DNA from 4 places in the Bradyrhizobium sp. Unk1 genome. Region 2 is predicted to be linked to each of the others. Evidence: predicted binding sites of a transcription regulator. Region 2 holds the regulator's gene; each other region holds the start of a gene.
The links. Region 2 encodes LexA, which represses DNA repair genes until DNA is damaged. Its sites were predicted from a motif close to TGTTCNNNNTGTGTTCNG; they were not measured.
Positions count from the first base shown of each region.

Region 1: the regulator LexA is predicted to act here: its motif matches at 1,802-1,819, upstream of AC5ZFO_RS04945 (YifB family Mg chelatase-like AAA ATPase).
Region 3: the regulator LexA is predicted to act here: its motif matches at 2,928-2,945, upstream of recA (recombinase RecA).
Region 4: the regulator LexA is predicted to act here: its motif matches at 2,268-2,285, upstream of ruvC (crossover junction endodeoxyribonuclease RuvC).

Region 1 covers NZ_JCAMOP010000003.1:158,574-163,006, forward strand. The annotation lists gene AC5ZFO_RS04940 (hypothetical protein) at 1-105, opposite strand, end outside; gene AC5ZFO_RS04945 (YifB family Mg chelatase-like AAA ATPase) at 205-1,743, opposite strand; gene AC5ZFO_RS04950 (PilZ domain-containing protein) at 1,971-2,216, shown strand; gene AC5ZFO_RS04955 (tetratricopeptide repeat protein) at 2,296-3,069, shown strand; gene AC5ZFO_RS04960 (CpaE/TadZ family protein) at 3,179-4,433, opposite strand, start outside.
Region 2 covers NZ_JCAMOP010000007.1:223,936-228,368, reverse strand. The annotation lists gene AC5ZFO_RS11685 (molybdopterin molybdotransferase MoeA) at 1-1,008, shown strand, start outside; gene lexA (transcriptional repressor LexA) at 1,185-1,886, shown strand; gene AC5ZFO_RS11675 (hypothetical protein) at 2,532-2,966, shown strand; gene AC5ZFO_RS11670 (GAF domain-containing protein) at 3,191-4,132, shown strand; gene AC5ZFO_RS11665 (ComEC/Rec2 family competence protein) at 4,142-4,433, opposite strand, start outside.
Region 3 covers NZ_JCAMOP010000042.1:103-4,535, forward strand. The annotation lists gene AC5ZFO_RS37530 (hypothetical protein) at 799-999, opposite strand; gene AC5ZFO_RS37535 (hypothetical protein) at 1,944-2,108, opposite strand; gene recA (recombinase RecA) at 3,038-4,126, shown strand; gene AC5ZFO_RS37545 (hypothetical protein) at 4,250-4,433, shown strand, end outside.
Region 4 covers NZ_JCAMOP010000002.1:2,481-6,913, reverse strand. The annotation lists gene AC5ZFO_RS02120 (methyl-accepting chemotaxis protein) at 1-1,132, opposite strand, end outside; gene AC5ZFO_RS02115 (YebC/PmpR family DNA-binding transcriptional regulator) at 1,336-2,082, shown strand; gene ruvC (crossover junction endodeoxyribonuclease RuvC) at 2,316-2,843, shown strand; gene ruvA (Holliday junction branch migration protein RuvA) at 2,840-3,457, shown strand; gene ruvB (Holliday junction branch migration DNA helicase RuvB) at 3,478-4,433, shown strand, end outside.

The DNA.
Region 1 (4,433 bases), on a different contig from region 2:
GCCCAGCGCGATGCAGGGATGCGAGACCGATCCGATCTCGCCGCGGGCGAACACCGCGGCCGCCAGCAGGGGAACAACCGAGGCCAGGATCTTGAAACGCAACATGACACGCTACTCGCCCGGCCCTGTGTGGGGAACGCTTGGGCCTTATGGTTTGCAGAGCGTAAAGGAAACTCGTTACCGCCGGGTTGATGCGCGGAATGATCAGGCCATCTGCCGCACATCCTCCGCGAGTGCGCGGTAGGACAGCGCCTCGGCGAGATGCAGCCGGCCGATCTTGTCGGCGCCGTCGAGATCGGCGAGCGTGCGGGCCACCCGCAGCACGCGGTGATAGCCGCGCGCCGACAGCCGCATGGTCTCGGCGGCGTCGCGCAGCAATTTGGCGCCTTGCGCATCCGGCTTGGCGACGTCTTCCAACACCGAGGCTGGCGCCTCGGCATTGGTGCGAACATGCGGCAGGCCCGCATCCGCGTAGCGCGCGAGCTGGATGTCGCGCGCGGCTGCCACGCGCGCGGCGACTTCCGCCGAGCCCTCGGCCGGCGGAGGCAGGATCAGATCCGCTGCGGTCACCGCGGGAACCTCGATGCGCAAATCGATGCGGTCCATCAGCGGACCGGAGATGCGCGCCTGGTAGTCGCCGGTGCAGCGATCGATGCGGCCGCGCTTGCAGGCATAGCCGGGCTCGAACGCATGGCCGCAGCGGCACGGATTCATCGCCGCGACCAGCATGAAGCGCGCGGGATAAGTCACGCGATGATTGGCGCGGGAGACGGAGACCTCGCCGTTCTCCAGCGGCTGGCGCAGCGAATCCAGCACGCGCGGATCGAATTCGGGCAGCTCGTCGAGGAACAGCACGCCCTGATGCGCGAGCGAGATCTCGCCGGGTTTTGCGCGCATGCCGCCGCCGGTGAGCGCGGCCATGCTGGCGGAGTGATGCGGTGAACGGAACGGCCGCCGCGCGGTCAGCGCACCGCCCTGGATCTCGCCGGCAACGGAGGCGATCATGGAGACTTCGAGCAATTCGCCCGGCGACAGCGGCGGCAGGATCGAGGGCAGGCGTGCCGCCAGCATCGACTTGCCGGCACCGGGTGCGCCGATCATGAGCAGGTGATGTCCGCCGGCGGCCGCGATCTCCAGCGCGCGCTTGGCGCTCTCCTGGCCCTTGATGTCGCGCAGGTCGAGCGGGGAGGCGGCGACCTCGTGCACGCGCGGCGTGGGCCGCGACAGCACCTGCGTGCCCTTGAAATGGTTAGCGATCTGGATCAGCGATTGGGCCGCGATGATCTGGATGTCCGGGCTCGCCCACGCCGCCTCCGAGCCGCAGGCTGCCGGGCAGATCAAGCCTTCCTCGCGCACATTGGCGCCGATCGCGGCGGGAAGCACGCCGGCCACCGGCGCGATCGAGCCGTCGAGACCGAGCTCGCCGAGAACGGTAAAACCGGTCAGCGCATCCGGCGGGATCGCGCCGATTGCGGCCATCAGCCCGAGCGCGATCGGCAGGTCGTAATGGCTGCCCTCCTTGGGCAGGTCGGCGGGCGCGAGATTGACGATGATCCGCCGCGCCGGCAGCGCCAGCCCCGAGGCAATCAGCGCCGAGCGGACGCGCTCACGTGCCTCCGACACCGCCTTGTCGGGCAGGCCGACGATGGCAAAGGCCGGCAGGCCGGGCGCGACCTGCACCTGCACGTCGACCGCGCGGGCCTCGATCCCCTCAAAGGCGACGGTAGAAACCCGCTGAACCATGCCCGAACCAGCCTGCCCTCTCGCACAATTAGGGGTAGCAGAGCCCGATCTTTCTTGCAAGAACAATACAAGAACATCCCTGAGGGCCAGGAAAACCCTAACCGGTCGTAAACATCACGCCGACACTACGCCTCGAATGCGAGCGGCTCTCATCAGCACATCCCAACGAATGTTCGCTACTCCTAGAGCTGCGGGATGGGCCGTGATCTAACGGGTGAACAATTCAAATGCTTGCAAATCGCCGCAGAAGCGAACGACGGGTATGCACTCGGCTCGCCAAGATTCACTTTGGCGCGGGATCGCTGCCGCGAGACTGCACGATCACGGATATCTCGGATGGCGGGGTGAAAGTGGTGGCGGAGTTTCTGGAAGTGCCGCCGCAATTCACCATCATCTTCGCGCCCGATTATTCCCGCCAATGCCGCCTGCGCTGGCGCATCGGCTGCGAATTCGGCGCCGAGTTCACCGATTGAGCCGGACCGGCCGGGTTCCTTAACTGGACTTTAGCGTTAATCGGTAAGCATCGCTGATCAGTCGCCGAGTGATCAGAGTATGCCCAAGCGTTCGTCCCTTGCCTCTCCGCCGGCGAGATTCCTGCTTTCCGCGCTCGTGATGCTTGCCCTCGGCGGCTGCCAGACCACGAGTCTGGAGGACATCACCGGCGCGCTCGGCGGCAAGTCGGAAACCGCTGGCAGGGCCGATCCGAAGCCGGACATGGACGCGCTTCGCGAGCGCTATCGCGCCAAGCCTTCCGATCCCAACGTCGCGCTCGACTATGGCACGGCGCTGCGCGAGACCGGCCAGCGCGCCCAGGCCGTTGCGGTGATGGAGCAGGCCGTGCTCGCCCATCCCAGCAACAAGGCGCTGCTCGCCGGCTACGGCCGCGCGCTCGCCGACAGCGGCAATTTCCAGCAGGCTTTCGATGTGCTCAGCCGCGCACATACGCCCGAGGATCCGGATTGGCGCATCCTGTCGGCGCAAGGCGCGGCGCTCGATCAGCTCGGTCGCAACGAAGAGGCGCAGCAATATTATGCGGCAGCGCTGAAGATTGTGCCCGAAGAGCCGCAGGTTCTGTCCAATCTCGGCCTGTCCTACATGCTCCAGAACAATCTGCCGCGGGCCGAGGAAACGCTGCGCCGCGCCTATGAGCGCAATCGCGCCGATTCCCGCGTGCGCGCCAATCTGGCGCTCGTCGTGGGACTGCAGGGAAAGCAGGCCGAGGCCGAGACCATCGTGAAGGCCGACCTGCCGCCGGATCAGGCCGCAGCAAAGGTCACGGCGCTGCGGCAGTTGCTGGCGAAGAAGCAGCAGCGGGCGGACAAATAGCCCGCTCTCTCTTAGGACCTTATGGGATGAAACTCGCCTAGCGCCTCGTCGGATGTGCGTTCCCTCCCCCGCAAGGGGGGAGGGAACGGAGACAACACCGCTGTTTCGCTTACGACACCTTGCGATGCGGGGCTGACCCGCGACCCGCCCTGCCCTTGAGCTTCTTCAGGAGCGGTCCGAGCAGCGAGCGCTTCGGCTTCTTCACCTCGCCACGCCCGGCGAGGCGGTTCGCCATGTTCTGGAACAGAAGGGTGGTGCGGTGGTTCTTGGAGACCTCCGCGATCATCTGGCCGTTGTTGGCCGCGGTCGAGAACAGTTTCGAGTCGAACGGGATCGCCGCGATCGGCTGGCTCTCCATGGTCTTGGCGAACGCCTTGACGTCGATCTCCGCGCGCTTGTGCATGCCGACTTGGTTGATGCAGTACAGCGGCGGACGGTCGTTGGGCCGTGCCGCCTTGAGCACGCTCAGCATGTTCCTGGTGTTGCGCAGATTGGCCAGATCGGGCTCGGCCACGATCACGATGTCGTCGGCATTGACGAGCGCGCGGCGCGTCCAGCCCGACCATTGGTGGGGAACGTCGAGCACGATGCAGGGCGTGGTCATGCGCAGCGTATCGAAGATCGCATCAAAAGCTTCGGCGCCGAAATCGTAGACGCGGTCGAGCGTCGCGGGCGCAGCGAGGAGACTGAGGCGCTCGGTGCATTTGGCGAGCAGGCGCTCCATCAGCGCCGTGTCCGGCCGGTCCTGCGAGAGCACCGCGTTGGCGATGCCCTGCGCCGGGTCCTGGTTGTAGTCGAGGCCGGCGGTGCCGAAGGCGAGGTCGAGATCGATCACGACAGAATCGAGCGCGAGGTCGCGCGCGATAGTCCAGGCCACGTTGTGCGCGACCGTGGACGCACCGACGCCGCCCTTGGCGCCGACCACCGCGATGACGCGGCCGGTGATGATGGCTTCCGAGGCCGAGAACAGGCTGCAGATCGAGCGGACGACGTCGAGGGTTTCGACCGGTCCCACCACGTAGTCGTTGACGCCGCGGCGGACCAGCTCGCGATAGGGCGCGGTGTCGTTGGGGTTGCCGATCACGACCACCCGGGTGCCGGGATCGCAGACGCCGGCGAGATCGTCGAGGCCCTCGAGGATATCGCGTGTGCCGTCGGATTCGATCACGATGACGTTCGGCGTCGGCATCGTGTCATAGACTTCGATGGCCGCGGCAAGGCCGCCGCCCTTGGCGGTGAGATGCGCCTTGGCGAGACGGCGATCCTGCCCGGCGGCGGTGATCGCGGCGAGCGTCTGCTCGGTCTCGCAAAAGGCCTGCACCGAGATGCGAGGAACCGGCGCAATGTGGTCCTCGGGGTGCCGC
Region 2 (4,433 bases):
CAGCTCACCCTGATCGGCGAGGTCGCGGCGGGCCGCCCGTTTGCGGGATCGGTCGGCGCCGGCGAGGCCGTGCGTATCTTCACCGGCGGTGTCGTTCCCGATGGCGCTGATGCGGTCGTGATCCAAGAGGATACGGTCGCGGACGGCAAGCGCATCACCATCAAGGAAGCCGCCGTAACGGGGCGGCACATCCGCCCCGCCGGCGTCGACTTCTCGGAAGGCGACGTGCTGCTGTGCAAGGGTATCAGGCTCACCGAGCGCGACCTCGCGCTCGCCGCCGGCATGAATTACCCGCAATTGCCCGTCCGACGACGCCCGAAGGTCGCGATCCTCGCGACCGGCGACGAGTTGGTGATGCCGGGTACCACGCCCGGTCCCGGCCAAATCGTCTATTCCAACGGCTACGCCCTGCACGCGCTCGCCCGCAGCGAGGGCGCCGATACCGTCGACCTCGGCGTTGCCGCCGACACGCTGGCGGCCACCACGGCCGGCATCGGCCGCGCGCGGGAGAGCGGCGCGGACATCCTGATCACGACCGGCGGCGCGTCGGTCGGAGACCACGATCTGGTCCAGCAGGCGCTGAGGGACGAAGGTATCTCGATGGCGTTCTGGAAGATCGCGATGCGGCCGGGCAAGCCGATGATGAACGGGCGGCTCGGCGCGATGCGCGTGATCGGCCTGCCTGGCAATCCCGTGTCATCCTATGTTTGCGGCTTCCTGTTCATGGTGCCGTTGATTCGCGCGCTTTCGGGCCGTTCGATGATTCATCACCGCCGCGAACGCGCGGTGCTCGGCCGCGATGTCGGCGCCAACGACCAGCGCGAGGATTATCTGCGCGCACGCCTCGAACTGCGCGACGACGGCACGCTCGTCGCCGTTCCGGTCAATCACCAGGATTCCTCGCTGCTTGCGAATCTCGCTGCGGCACAGGCACTTCTCGTGCGCGCGCCATTCGCGCCGAAGGCCGAAGCCGGCACGCCTTGCGAGGTCTTGCGGCTGCCCGTCTGATCGCTTCGTTCGCGTGCGTTCCGCGAACTTTGTCGCGTTCACGGTAAATTAAGCAGTTGCGGAACATGTATCGAACATATAGTGTCCGTTCATGATTTGTTTCGAGCATGTAGCGGCTTACTGCTGAATTCAGCGTCTCGGAATCGAACGACATCAACCGGGGGATTTTGGTCGAGATGTTAACGCGCAAACAATACGAGCTCCTGCGGTTCATCAGCGAGCGGCTGAAGGAAAGCGGCGTGCCGCCCTCCTTCGACGAGATGAAGGACGCGCTCGACCTGCGCTCGAAATCGGGCATCCATCGCCTGATCACCGCGCTCGAGGAGCGCGGCTTCATCCGGCGCCTGCCCAACCGGGCCCGCGCCATCGAGGTGATCAAGCTGCCCGAGCTTCAGGCCGCCGCCGGCAGCCGCCGCGGTTTCACGCCGAGCGTCATCGAAGGCAATCTCGGCAAGGTCCGCACGACTTCCAGCCCGCCGGCGGATGAGGGCGAGCGTCCCGTGGCGGTCCCCGTGATGGGCCGCATCGCGGCCGGCACGCCGATCGAGGCCTTGCAGACCCGCAGCCACACCATCAGCGTACCGCCTGACATGCTCGGTTCAGGCGAACATTACGCGCTCGAAGTGCGTGGTGATTCCATGGTCGAGGCCGGCATTCTCGACGGCGACATGGCGCTGATCCAGCGCAACGAGAGCGCCGACACCGGCGATATCGTGGTGGCGCTGATCGACGACGAGGAAGCAACCCTGAAGCGCTTCCGCCGCCGCGGCGCCTCGATCGCGCTCGAGCCCGCCAACGCAGCCTATGAGGTCCGCATCCTCCCGCCCAACCGGGTGAAGATTCAGGGCAAACTGATCGGGCTCTACCGGAAGTACTGATACCGGACGCGCCGGGATCGGTTATTTGGCGCCCCGCGCGCTTTAGATCGGCATCGCCGATCCGAGATTGGAGCGGACGATTGTCCGCTTCCGCTGGATAGTCTTTCTGGTTTCGCGCAGATTATCCGGCCCCTCCTCTGGCGGTAAATCCTCGGCACGCCGCACGAAGCAGCCCTGCTTCGCGGCCTTCAGGTTCGAGGAGAAGTCATGCGCCGGATCGTTCAGATCCCAGTTGCTGTGGCGCTGATCGCAGCATCAGCGTCGCAAGCCTTGGCGTCGCGAGCCTTGGCGTCGAAAGCCTTGGCGTCGAAAGCCTTGGCCGCACAATCGCGACCCCATGTCCGCAACGACACCGCCGTGAGCGAGCGAGCCCGCAAGGCCCGCAACGCCGTCGAGCAACCGTCGCGGCCGGCCTGGCAATATTCCGGCTGGTCGGCGCCTGCGGGGCGCTGACACGCGCCTGCAGAATGCATAGGGGCGGGCTTTGTTCCTAGTGGATTCGGGAAAGATAATGTGATTGCGGCTTGCTGCGGCGAGCCGTAGATTTGCCTACAACCGGGCAGAACCTTTCACATTTCCACTCTGATAGAGGCCTGCGCCTCGATTGAGAGACGTGGGTCGCTATCCCTGCATGAGGAGCACCCGATGTGTGACTACAGCCTGCATGCCGTCGCGTCGCGTCCCGCCGAAGTCGGCGAGACGGTCGTCACGACAACCTTCCGCGGCACCTCGACGCGCGGCTTTGCCTCCGCAGCCGATCCGACCGTCGCGGTCTGCCTGCTCCCGGGAACGGAGCTCGCTTTCGCCGACAACGTCCGCTACGACAATCGCTGGATCTGGACGCGTACCGTCAATTCGCGCGTCGGCAAGTTCGGCAAGATCGATCCGCACATTCCCGATCGCCATCATGATGCGATCGAATTCCCCGACGGCAAATCCGTGCTGGTGACGCAGCTGGTCGAAGGCCAGCGCGCGACCGTGCTGCAACTACCGGTGACCCAGCCGCTCGGCGAGCGCGAGCACAAGCCGCAGATCATCACCGACAGCCGGCCGACCATCACCCGCCTGCCGATCGGCTGACATAGCCATTCCCGGCCGGCAGGTCGGGCCAGGATTGAAAATCGCCATCGCCGGCCGAGGCCGGCGAGATGGTGTCGTTCGTGTCCCGCGAAACTCCCTCGGGCGGACCAAGCCGTTGCGCCTCCCACCGCACGAAGTTTGCGCTGTCCTGCCTGAATTTTGAACGTCCGTTCCGCAGCCAAATGGCCGATGCTTGGTGCGGCTTGAGACGGCGGACACGTTCAATGAAGACCTTCATTCGCGTCGTTGAACTCTGGGTGCCTGACCGCACACGCATGCGGCTGGAATTCGGCGGCAGCCTCTACGGCGAAGGGCTGTCCGCGTTCAGGGCCGTGAGCGAAGATCTGCACTTCGGATATGACGAGGGGCTTCCCGGCAAGGCCTGGGCCAGCGGCCACCCCGTGATCCTCACCAGATTCACCGATTCCTATTTCAAGCGGACCGATCAGGCCATCGCCGCCGGGCTGACATGCGGCGTGGCAGTGCCGGTGTTTTCAGGCGAATTCCTGCAAGCCGTCATGGTGCTGTTCTGCGGCGACGACGAGGCCCATGTCGGCGCGATCGAGCTCTGGCACAACGATGCCGAAACCTCCCACGAGATGGCGCTCGTCGACGGCTATTACGGCACCGCCGAAATGTTCGAATTCAACTCCCGCCACACCAGATTTCCGCGTGGCTTCGGCCTGCCCGGCCGCATCTGGAAAGCCGGCCTGCCGCTGGTCATCAAGGACCTGTACGATGCCAGGAGTTTTCTGCGCTGGGAGGACGCCGCCAAGGTCGGAATCAATCTCGGGGTCGGCGTTCCCTATCGGACCGGCACCGATCAGACCTGGGTGCTGACGTTCCTCTCGGCGCAGGCGACCCCGATTGCACGACGCTTCGAGATCTGGGTCCCGGACGAGGCCCGCTCCGCGCTGGTCTTCCGCGCCGGCGATTGCAGCGCGCAGACCGACCTCGCCGCGCTCTATGCGACGAAATCCATCGCCAAAGGCGAAGGCAGCATCGGCGGGGCCTGGGCCACCGGCATGCCCGCGCTCAACGACGATCTCGCACGTGACGGCTCGGCCGCGGCCTCGCAGGCCTGCGCCTCTGGACTGAGCCAGATGGTCGTCCTGCCGGTGATCGGCAACGCCAGGCTCGATGCCGTGCTGGCCTGGTATCTGTAACCCGTCCGCTCAATCCTCGGCCTGCAGGTCGGCTTCCGATGGCGTCGCATCGCGGTTGCGGGAAGCCGCCGCCTGCGGCCCAAGGCTCGCGCCGAAATCCGCCTCGCCGGCAACCGCCGGCGACCACGGACGGTCCGCTCCCCTTGCCTTCGCCGCCTGAACCACAAAGCCGTCGCCGCTTCGCGTCAACGCCAGCGCGCCCTGCCTTGCGAGACGCTGACGGTCGACAACCATCGCCGCGCAATCCGGCGGCGCCGGCCGCGCCGTCACCACCAGCGCGGAGCGGCTGCAATCGTCAGCC
Region 3 (4,433 bases), on a different contig from region 2:
GCTGTCCTAATTAGGACAGCACCAATCCGGGGGCTGTCCCAATAGGACACCCGGCAAATCGAATTAGGACACTGAGAAATTCATGGGTGGCAGAAGCAAAAACGCCGCCCGCTTAAAATGAGCGCGGGCGGCGGCTTTCCAGCCCCGGTGGGTTTAGAGCAAAACTCCGGTGAGGATGAGGTTGCACAAGTTGTGCCAAGGTTTTGTGTCGCGTATTAGGACAGGTGGCCTGACTGAAACCAGTGGCGGCATGACCCGTATCTAAGCCGATGGTCGCCACCGACTTCAGCCTCCTTGCGGCCATCCGGCCCCGTTGTGCTGCTCGCGCGCCGGGGCCGTTCTTTTGACACCCGCGAAGGCGGATTAGCGGTGCGACAAGCATTCCAATCTCGCGCTTGACGATCGGCAGTTTCCATATGGTTGAAGGGAGGCGGCTCCAAGTGAATTCATCCGCCGAACGATATCAGCGCGAACCGGCCTACCGGCTCAGTGACCTTTGAAATGAAAGAGGCCGCCAACTGAGGCGGCCTTAATTCATCTTCTGGCGGAGCTTCCGGATAATCTCGCGCAGGCTGGCTGTGTATTCCTCGATGATCTGGCGTGCCTCTTCCAAGCGGGGGGATTGGGCTCTTTCGCGTCGATCTGTTCCTCGGGCTTGGTCCGAGAGCGGCACCTGGCCTTACCGCATACCCATGAAGAGCGCTGCAACAAACAGCGCGGCGCCGAAGGCTGCAATGCCAAGGCAGATGCGCGCGTGAACTGAATACGGATTGACGTGGGGCTGCTCGATCATGGGCCTCACCTCGGCGGCTGCAAGCCGGGAGACTTCGCCCAATCGTCCAGATGGTTTGCCACGTCGGCTTGGCGGGCCTTCCTAACGAGGGCTTCACGCTCTGCACCCGGCGGAAGTTTCGCGGCCTGCTCTTCGAGGTGCTTCGCCCATGCGGACAGGCGGTCTTGAAGCGTAAGCTGTTGCTTGAAACGACGCCGTTTGAACATGGCGCGCTCCTGTCCATGGGAGGAAGGCGGGAGCGCTAATGGCGTTCTCATCACAGATAAAAGCCACGGTCCTTTCTGTGATGAATGAAAATAGCACGGCGAGGATTTGGGTTCCTTGCCGAATGTTAACTTCTCGAACTGGAACACTCCCAAGATCAAACCAGGCCACCGCGTTCAGAAACGGGCCAACGCCAAAATCCGGATGCTTGGCCTAAGTAGGACACGAGCGCTGTCAGATCAGGACACCAATAAAAACGCCGCCCGCTTAAATGTTGCGCGGGCGGCGGCTTTCCAGCCCCGGAGAGGTCGATGCAAAACCCCGGTGACGATTAGTCTGCACAACCTGTGCCAAGGTTTTATGTCACGTTGCGGGACACTGCCGAATTCAACTTGGGACACTGGGGCGACGCCGCAACGCGGCGCTTTGCCAAGCCCCGCATCTTCAAGCTGATCCATCGGGATCAACCAGTCGGTACCAAGGGGCTTCCCTGGCAGAAGGAAGACTTCACGAAACGAAAGAGGCCGCCAACCGGGGCGGCCTCACGAGATCCGGCCCATCGCCAACGCGCGCATTGTACGATGGACCGTTCCGGGTGGATGGCGCGAGAGTGTCGCGCCACAGACCGGAATCTCAATCGCTTTATTGGAAAGTCGTTCCCGTCAGGCCGCCTACTGAGGCGGTCTTGCGTCATCCGCCCACAAGGCGGGTTGTCGTGACCAGAAATACGAAGCCGATCCCGGTCGCGGCGAGGAAGGCGACAAAATACCAGACGCGATACATGCCGAGCTAACCCGGGCGTGCCGCGATGGTTCAGGAGGTCGGCGAGCTCTCCGCCCATCTGGTGGTCTAGGCCGAGGTTGGACGGAGAGCCGCGCGCCGGACCCCCGTCGCATGACAATGCTAGGAACGTGCCATGACAGTTGTGTGAAATTGTCGGCGCCGCTCAGTGGAGATTGAACTTATCCAGAGGCAGACGAAGCTCCGCCGCGCGCTCCTCGCGATCTCGCCTGCGGAACTCATTTTCCTTCTGTTCGAATTTGATCATTTCCTGCGCGGCGGCTTCCAAGAGCCGATTGCGCCTGTCCGCCTGCTGCGTGTTTTCCGTCATCACCCAGGCTCCCTCAACGACTAGCGGCACCATCCTCAGACAGGCCGGACACCGCAAAAGATTCGCTGGGGATTGCGGATTTATGACGGCGACGTTCCGCTCCCGGATACACCAATCGTAGTCCCGAGAACAAAAACGGGCCGCTGTCGTTTTCAAATCAGGCCATCGAGGTCGGAAACAGGTCTGTGCCAAAATCCGGGTACTGGCCGGCGACGCAAGAGGCTGCACCAATTCCTTTCCGATATCGGCGTGAAGGCGCTACGCCAGCATCTGGGTCAGCTTCCAGGTATTGCTCAGGTATCGCGAGATCAGGGCGAGTACGAGGGGCACGTCAGAAGGATTTTCGGTCAACAGTATGAAATGGACTTGTGAACGAGGCCGCCAACTGAGGCGGCCTTACGGGGCGGCGAAATGAAGTACGACGGCCGCCATGATGCAAACGCCCAAGGCAATTGCCGCCCCGTAGCGCGGGTTGGGCCACGCCCCGGTCGTGATCAGTACCAGGGCGGCCACTCCGGCAAGTTTGAGAGCATTTATGACCATGCCTTTAATATGAGCCGTCCAACGAACTAGGTCACTCACAAATTCGAAAGACACTCAGGGTCAATACGGAAAGCACCTGTCTAAAGTGTTGGCCCTACGATAATACCTATGCTCAACAATTGAGCTTATAAGTTATCCCTGACATCTGCTGCCAAAGTTACCTTCGGGTGTTTCGCCTGCAGATGCACGCAAAAATAGTGCAAGAACAAAACAGGCCACTCCCAAATTCAAACTAGGCCGCCGCGCTCGGAAACAGGCCAGTACCAAAATCCGCGAAAGAACATATTGCGAACCAGGAACAAATGGGGTACATTGCTTTTATCGACGACCCGCCGCGCCAATCGTTTGTCCCGCACCCGAATCCTCGCCATAAGGAGCACGACCCAATGTCCAACACTGCCCTGCGTATCGTCGAAGGATCTTCCATGGACAAGAGTAAAGCTCTGGCCGCCGCGCTCTCCCAGATCGAGCGCCAGTTCGGCAAGGGCTCGGTGATGAAGCTCGGCAAGAACGACCGGTCGATGGATGTCGAGGCGGTGTCCTCGGGGTCCCTCGGGCTCGACATTGCGCTCGGGATCGGCGGTCTGCCGAAGGGGCGCGTCGTGGAAATCTACGGGCCGGAATCGTCGGGCAAGACCACGCTGGCGCTGCACACGGTGGCGGAAGCGCAGAAGAAGGGCGGCATCTGTGCCTTCATCGACGCCGAGCACGCGCTCGACCCGGTCTATGCGCGCAAGCTGGGCGTCAACATCGACGAGCTCCTGATTTCGCAGCCGGACACGGGCGAGCAGGCGCTGGAAATCTGCGACACGCTGGTGCGCTCGGGTGCGGTGGACGTGCTGGTGGTCGATTCGGTCGCGGCTCTGGTGCCGAAGGCCGAGCTTGAGGGCGAGATGGGCGATGCGCTGCCGGGTCTCCAGGCTCGTCTGATGAGCCAGGCGCTGCGCAAGCTGACGGCCTCGATCAACAAATCCAACACCATGGTGATCTTCATCAACCAGATCCGCATGAAGATCGGTGTGATGTACGGCTCGCCGGAAACCACGACCGGCGGCAACGCGCTGAAATTCTATGCCTCCGTCCGCCTCGACATCCGCCGCATCGGCGCGATCAAGGAGCGCGACGAAGTGGTCGGCAACACCACGCGCGTCAAGGTGGTAAAGAACAAGCTGGCGCCGCCCTTCAAGCAGGTCGAGTTCGACATCATGTACGGCGAGGGCGTTTCCAAGATGGGCGAGATCCTCGATCTCGGCGTCAAGGCCGGCATCGTCGAAAAGTCCGGCGCCTGGTTCTCCTATGACAGCCAGCGCCTCGGTCAGGGCCGCGAGAACTCGAAGGCGTTTTTGAAGGCCAACCCCGACATCACCGCCAAGATCGAGACCTCGATCCGCCAGAACTCCGGCCTGATCGCCGAGCAGATTCTCGCCGGCACGCCCGAGCGCGACGCCGATGGCGAGGAGCCGGCGGACGAGTAAACCTAACGCGAAGAACTTTCGCGAGGAGCGGGCGCTGAGGACGTTGAGTTGCCGACGTCGTCAGCGCCCGTTTCGTTTTGGGCCTGATAATAATGATCTGGTGGAGCGATGAGACGTCTGATCTTGACCAGTTCGTCCGGCGCTGATCTTGCCAAGTCGGAGCTGGCTGAGATCGTCGTTTTTTTCTTTTTTCGTTTCGCGTGGGATCCGCTGCCTTCACCTGAATATCTCGCAGCTTATTTCGGGGCGCGCTCAGGCCCGCTCAGGACGGGCGATCACTGGTCGGATTGGGGCGTCGTCTGGCCTC
Region 4 (4,433 bases), on a different contig from region 2:
TCACGCGCAGGCGGCAGGCGCCGACGCCTTCGAGGGTGCCGTCGACGACGGCCTGCGTGGCAAGCTTCGCCGCCTCCGCGCCGCCGATCAGCACGCCGTCCATCGCGATCTCGTAGACCTGCAACACGCCGCGCGCGGTTTCGAACTTGAGATGGCAGGGCAGCCGCTCGGTCTTGCGGCGGTCGTCGTGCTCGCTCTGGCGCAGCAGCACCGCACAGCGCGATTTCAGCTTCCGTGCGAAGGTGGTGACGGCCTTGCCGGCGCTGGCGACGTTCTCGCCGTGGGTCTCGGCGGCCTTGGTCGCGGCGTCGATCTCGGCCGCGCTCTCGCCGACGGAGATGATGAACTGCGACGCGCTTGCCGCGTTGCCGGAGACCTCGCTGGTGGTGGCATTCTGCTCGGCGACCGCGCCGTTGACGGTGTCGAACACCGGGCGGATCGCCTCGATTGCCTGCGCGATGCGGTGCACGGCGTCGGCCGAGCCGGCGGCGTCGCGCTGGAGCGCGTCGATCTTCCTGGTGATCTCCTCCGTCGCGCCCTGGGTCTGCACCGCGAGCGCCTTCACTTCGGTGGCGACGACCGCAAAGCCCTTGCCGGCCGCACCCGCACGCGCGGCCTCGATGGTGGAGTTCAGCGCGAGCAGCGTCGTCTGCCGTGCGATCTGCGCGATCAGATTGACGACATTGCCGATGGCGGCGGAGGATTCGCGCAGGCGGTCGACATTGGCGCGGGCTTCCTGCGCCGCGGCGCTGGCTTCGTCGGCGAGCTTGCCGGCCGCGCGCACCTGCGCGCCGATGCCTTGCGCGGACTGGGTGAACTTGTCGGCGGCATGGGCAAAGCTCGACGCGTTCGACTGGGCGGCATTGGTGCGGCCGGTGAGGGCGTCGGTGCGCTCGCGAATATCCGCGAGCGTTGCCGCGGTCGCCTCCGCGCCGCCGGCGACCGAATTGGCGGCGCGCTCGAGCTGGCGGATCATGGCGCCGAGCTCGAGTTCCAGCAGTTCCAGGATTTCCCTGGCCGAATCGGCATCAGCGGCCGGGACGGGCTCGGAATTGGCCGCCGGCGGAGCCTGCGGGGCGGCCGCCGGCGCAGCCATGTCCGGCTGACGCGTCCGAAATAATGCGAACGCCATCAGGTCACTCTTGTCGGGAGACGGGTAGACGCTATTTTCGCAGGCCGGAATGAAATCAGGGTTAACGATGCCTGACTTCTGGGCACGTTCCACTACGGTACTACCTTAAAGTATGAGAGGCCCTTTCATTCCGGTGGGTTGGCGGCCTATAAGGCCGCGCTTCCCACGCTCACCTTTGGCGCACGATTCCTGACGAGACACGCATGGCCGGACATTCCCAATTCAAGAACATCATGCACCGCAAGGGGCGGCAGGATGCCCAGAAGTCGAAGCTGTTCGGCAAGCTGGCGCGGGAAATCACCGTCGCGGCCAAGCTCGGCACGCCCGACCCCAACATGAATCCGCGCCTGCGTGCCGCCATCATCGCGGCGCGCCAGGAGAACATGCCGAAGGACAATATCGAGCGCGCCGTCAAGAAGGCGCTCGGCAATGACGGCGAGAACTATGACGAGATCCGCTACGAGGGTTACGGCCCCGGCGGCGTCGCCGTCATCGTCGAGGCGCTGACCGACAACCGCAACCGCGCCGCCTCCGACATCCGCTCCTTCTTCACCAAGTCGGGCGGCAATCTCGGCGAAACCGGCTCGGTCTCCTTCATGTTCGACCGCACCGGCATCATCGAATACGACCGCAGCGTCGCCTCCGACGACGCGGTGCTGGATGCCGCGATCGAGGCCGGTGCCGATGACGTGGTCTCGGGCGAAGGCGGACACGAGATCTACGCCTCGACCGAAGGCTATCGCGACGTCGCCAAGGCGCTGGAAGCCAAGTTCGGCGAGCCGCGCAAGGCCGCGCTGATCTGGAAGCCGCAGAATACGCTGGCGGTCGACGACGAGACCGGCGAGAAGCTCTTGAAGCTGATGGACCTGCTCAACGAGCACGACGACGTCCAGCACGTCTACGCCAATTTCGAGGTGTCCGACGCGCTGATGGCGAAGATGGGCGGCTGAGGCAGCCAGCTCCGAATTTCCCTGTCGTCGCCCGGCTTGACCGGGCGACCCAGTATTCCAGAGACGCCAGCGAGATACGGAGAAGCCGCGGCGTACTGGATACCCCGTTTTCGCGGGGTATGACGTCGGGGGGTGCTGCGGGCAGCGCGGCAATCTCCGACGAGTCCCACTTCCCCTGTTACTTCCGTTCTGTTTCTGTTTCCCCCACCGCAGCCAGCCGCTATCACTGGCCCATGACTGCGCTCCCGATTCGTGGCCCCGTTCGCATCATCGGCATCGACCCCGGCCTGCGCCGCACCGGCTGGGGCGTGATCGAGGCCGAGGGCAATCGCTTGATCTACGTCGCCTGCGGCTCGGTGGAACCGCCGGACGATTTGCCGCTGGCGAGCCGGCTGCTCGCGATCCATGAGGGGCTTGCCGCCGTCCTGTCCGGTCACAAGCCGATGGAAGCCGCGGTCGAGCAGACCTTTGTGAACAAGGACGGCGTCGCGACGCTGAAGCTCGGCCAGGCCCGCGGCGTCGCCATGCTGGCGCCCGCGATGTTCGGCATTACTGTTGCCGAATACGCGCCGAACCAGGTCAAGAAGACGGTGGTCGGCGCCGGTCACGCCGACAAGCACCAGATCGCGATGATGCTGAAGATTTTGCTGCCCAAGGCCGAGCCGCCGTCAGCGGACGCCGCCGACGCGCTCGCCATCGCTATCACCCACGCCCATCACCGCCAGAGCACGGCGCTCAGGCTGAAGGTGGCGGGCTTATGATCGGCAAGCTCAAGGGCCTGATCGATTCCTATGGCGAGGATTATGTGCTCCTCGACGTCGGCGGCGTCGGCTATCAGGTGCACTGCTCGACGCGCACGCTGCAGCATCTGCCGTCGCCCGGTGAAGCCGCAGTGCTGTCGATCGAGACCTACGTCCGCGAAGATCAAATAAAGCTGTTCGGCTTCCGCACCGACCAGGAGCGCGAATGGTTTCGCCTGCTCCAGACCGTGCAGGGCGTCGGCGCCAAGGTCGCGCTCGCGGTGCTCGGCACGCTCGTGCCTTCCGACCTCGCAAATGCCATCGCGCTGCGCGACAAGGCCGCGGTGGCGCGTACGCCCGGCGTCGGTCCCAAGGTTGCCGAGCGCATCGTCACCGAATTGAAAGACAAGGCGCCGGCCTTCGCCAATGTCGATCCCGCTGTCGTGCATCTCGCCGGCGCCGTCGACGACCAGCGTGCGCCGCGGCCCGTCGCGGACGCGATCTCCGCGCTCGTCAATCTCGGCTACGGCCAGCCGCAGGCGGCGGCGGCGATTGCATCCGCATCGCGCAGCGCGGGTGAGAATGCCGAGACGGCGCAGCTCATTCGCCTCGGGCTGAAGGAGCTCGCGAAGTGAGCGACCCCAAGGCCAACCGCATGGTCACGCCCGAGCGCCGCAGCGACGATGTCGGCGATACCGCGCTGCGCCCGCAATCGCTGTCCGACTTCGTCGGCCAGCAGCAGGCGCGCAAGAACCTCTCGATCTTCATCGAGGCGGCACGCAAGCGTGGCGAGGCGCTGGATCACGTGCTGTTCGTAGGTCCGCCCGGCCTGGGCAAGACCACGCTGGCGCAGATCGTCGCCAAGGAGCTCGGTGTCGGCTTTCGCGCGACCTCGGGTCCGGTGATCGCCAAGGCCGGCGATCTCGCCGCACTCCTCACCAACCTCGAAGAGCGCGACGTGCTCTTCATCGACGAGATCCATCGTCTGAGCCCCGCGGTGGAAGAAGTGCTCTATCCCGCGATGGAGGACTTTCAGCTCGACCTGATCATCGGCGAGGGCCCGGCGGCACGCTCGGTGAAGATCGAGCTGTCGAAATTCACGCTCGTCGGCGCCACCACGCGCGCAGGCCTCCTCACCAATCCCTTGCGCGACCGCTTCGGCATTCCGGTGCGGCTCAATTTCTACACCATCGAAGAGCTGGAAAGCATCGTCACCCGCGGCGCGCGCGTGCTCAATGTCGGCATGAGCGCCGACGGTGCCAACGAGATCGCGCGCCGTGCCCGCGGCACGCCGCGCATCGCCGGCCGCCTGCTGCGGCGCGTGCGCGATTTCGCCTCCGCCGCCGATGCAGCCTCGATCGACCGCAAGATCGCCGACCACGCGCTGAGCGCGCTCGAGGTCGACGCCGCGGGCCTCGACGCCATGGACCGCCGCTACCTCACCACCATCGCGCAGAACTATGGCGGCGGCCCGGTCGGCGTCGAGACGATGGCTGCCGCGCTGTCCGAGCCGCGCGATGCGATCGAGGACATCATCGAGCCCTATCTCATTCAGTGCGGCTATCTCCAGCGCACACCGCGCGGCCGCCTGCTCACCTCGCACGCCTTCCG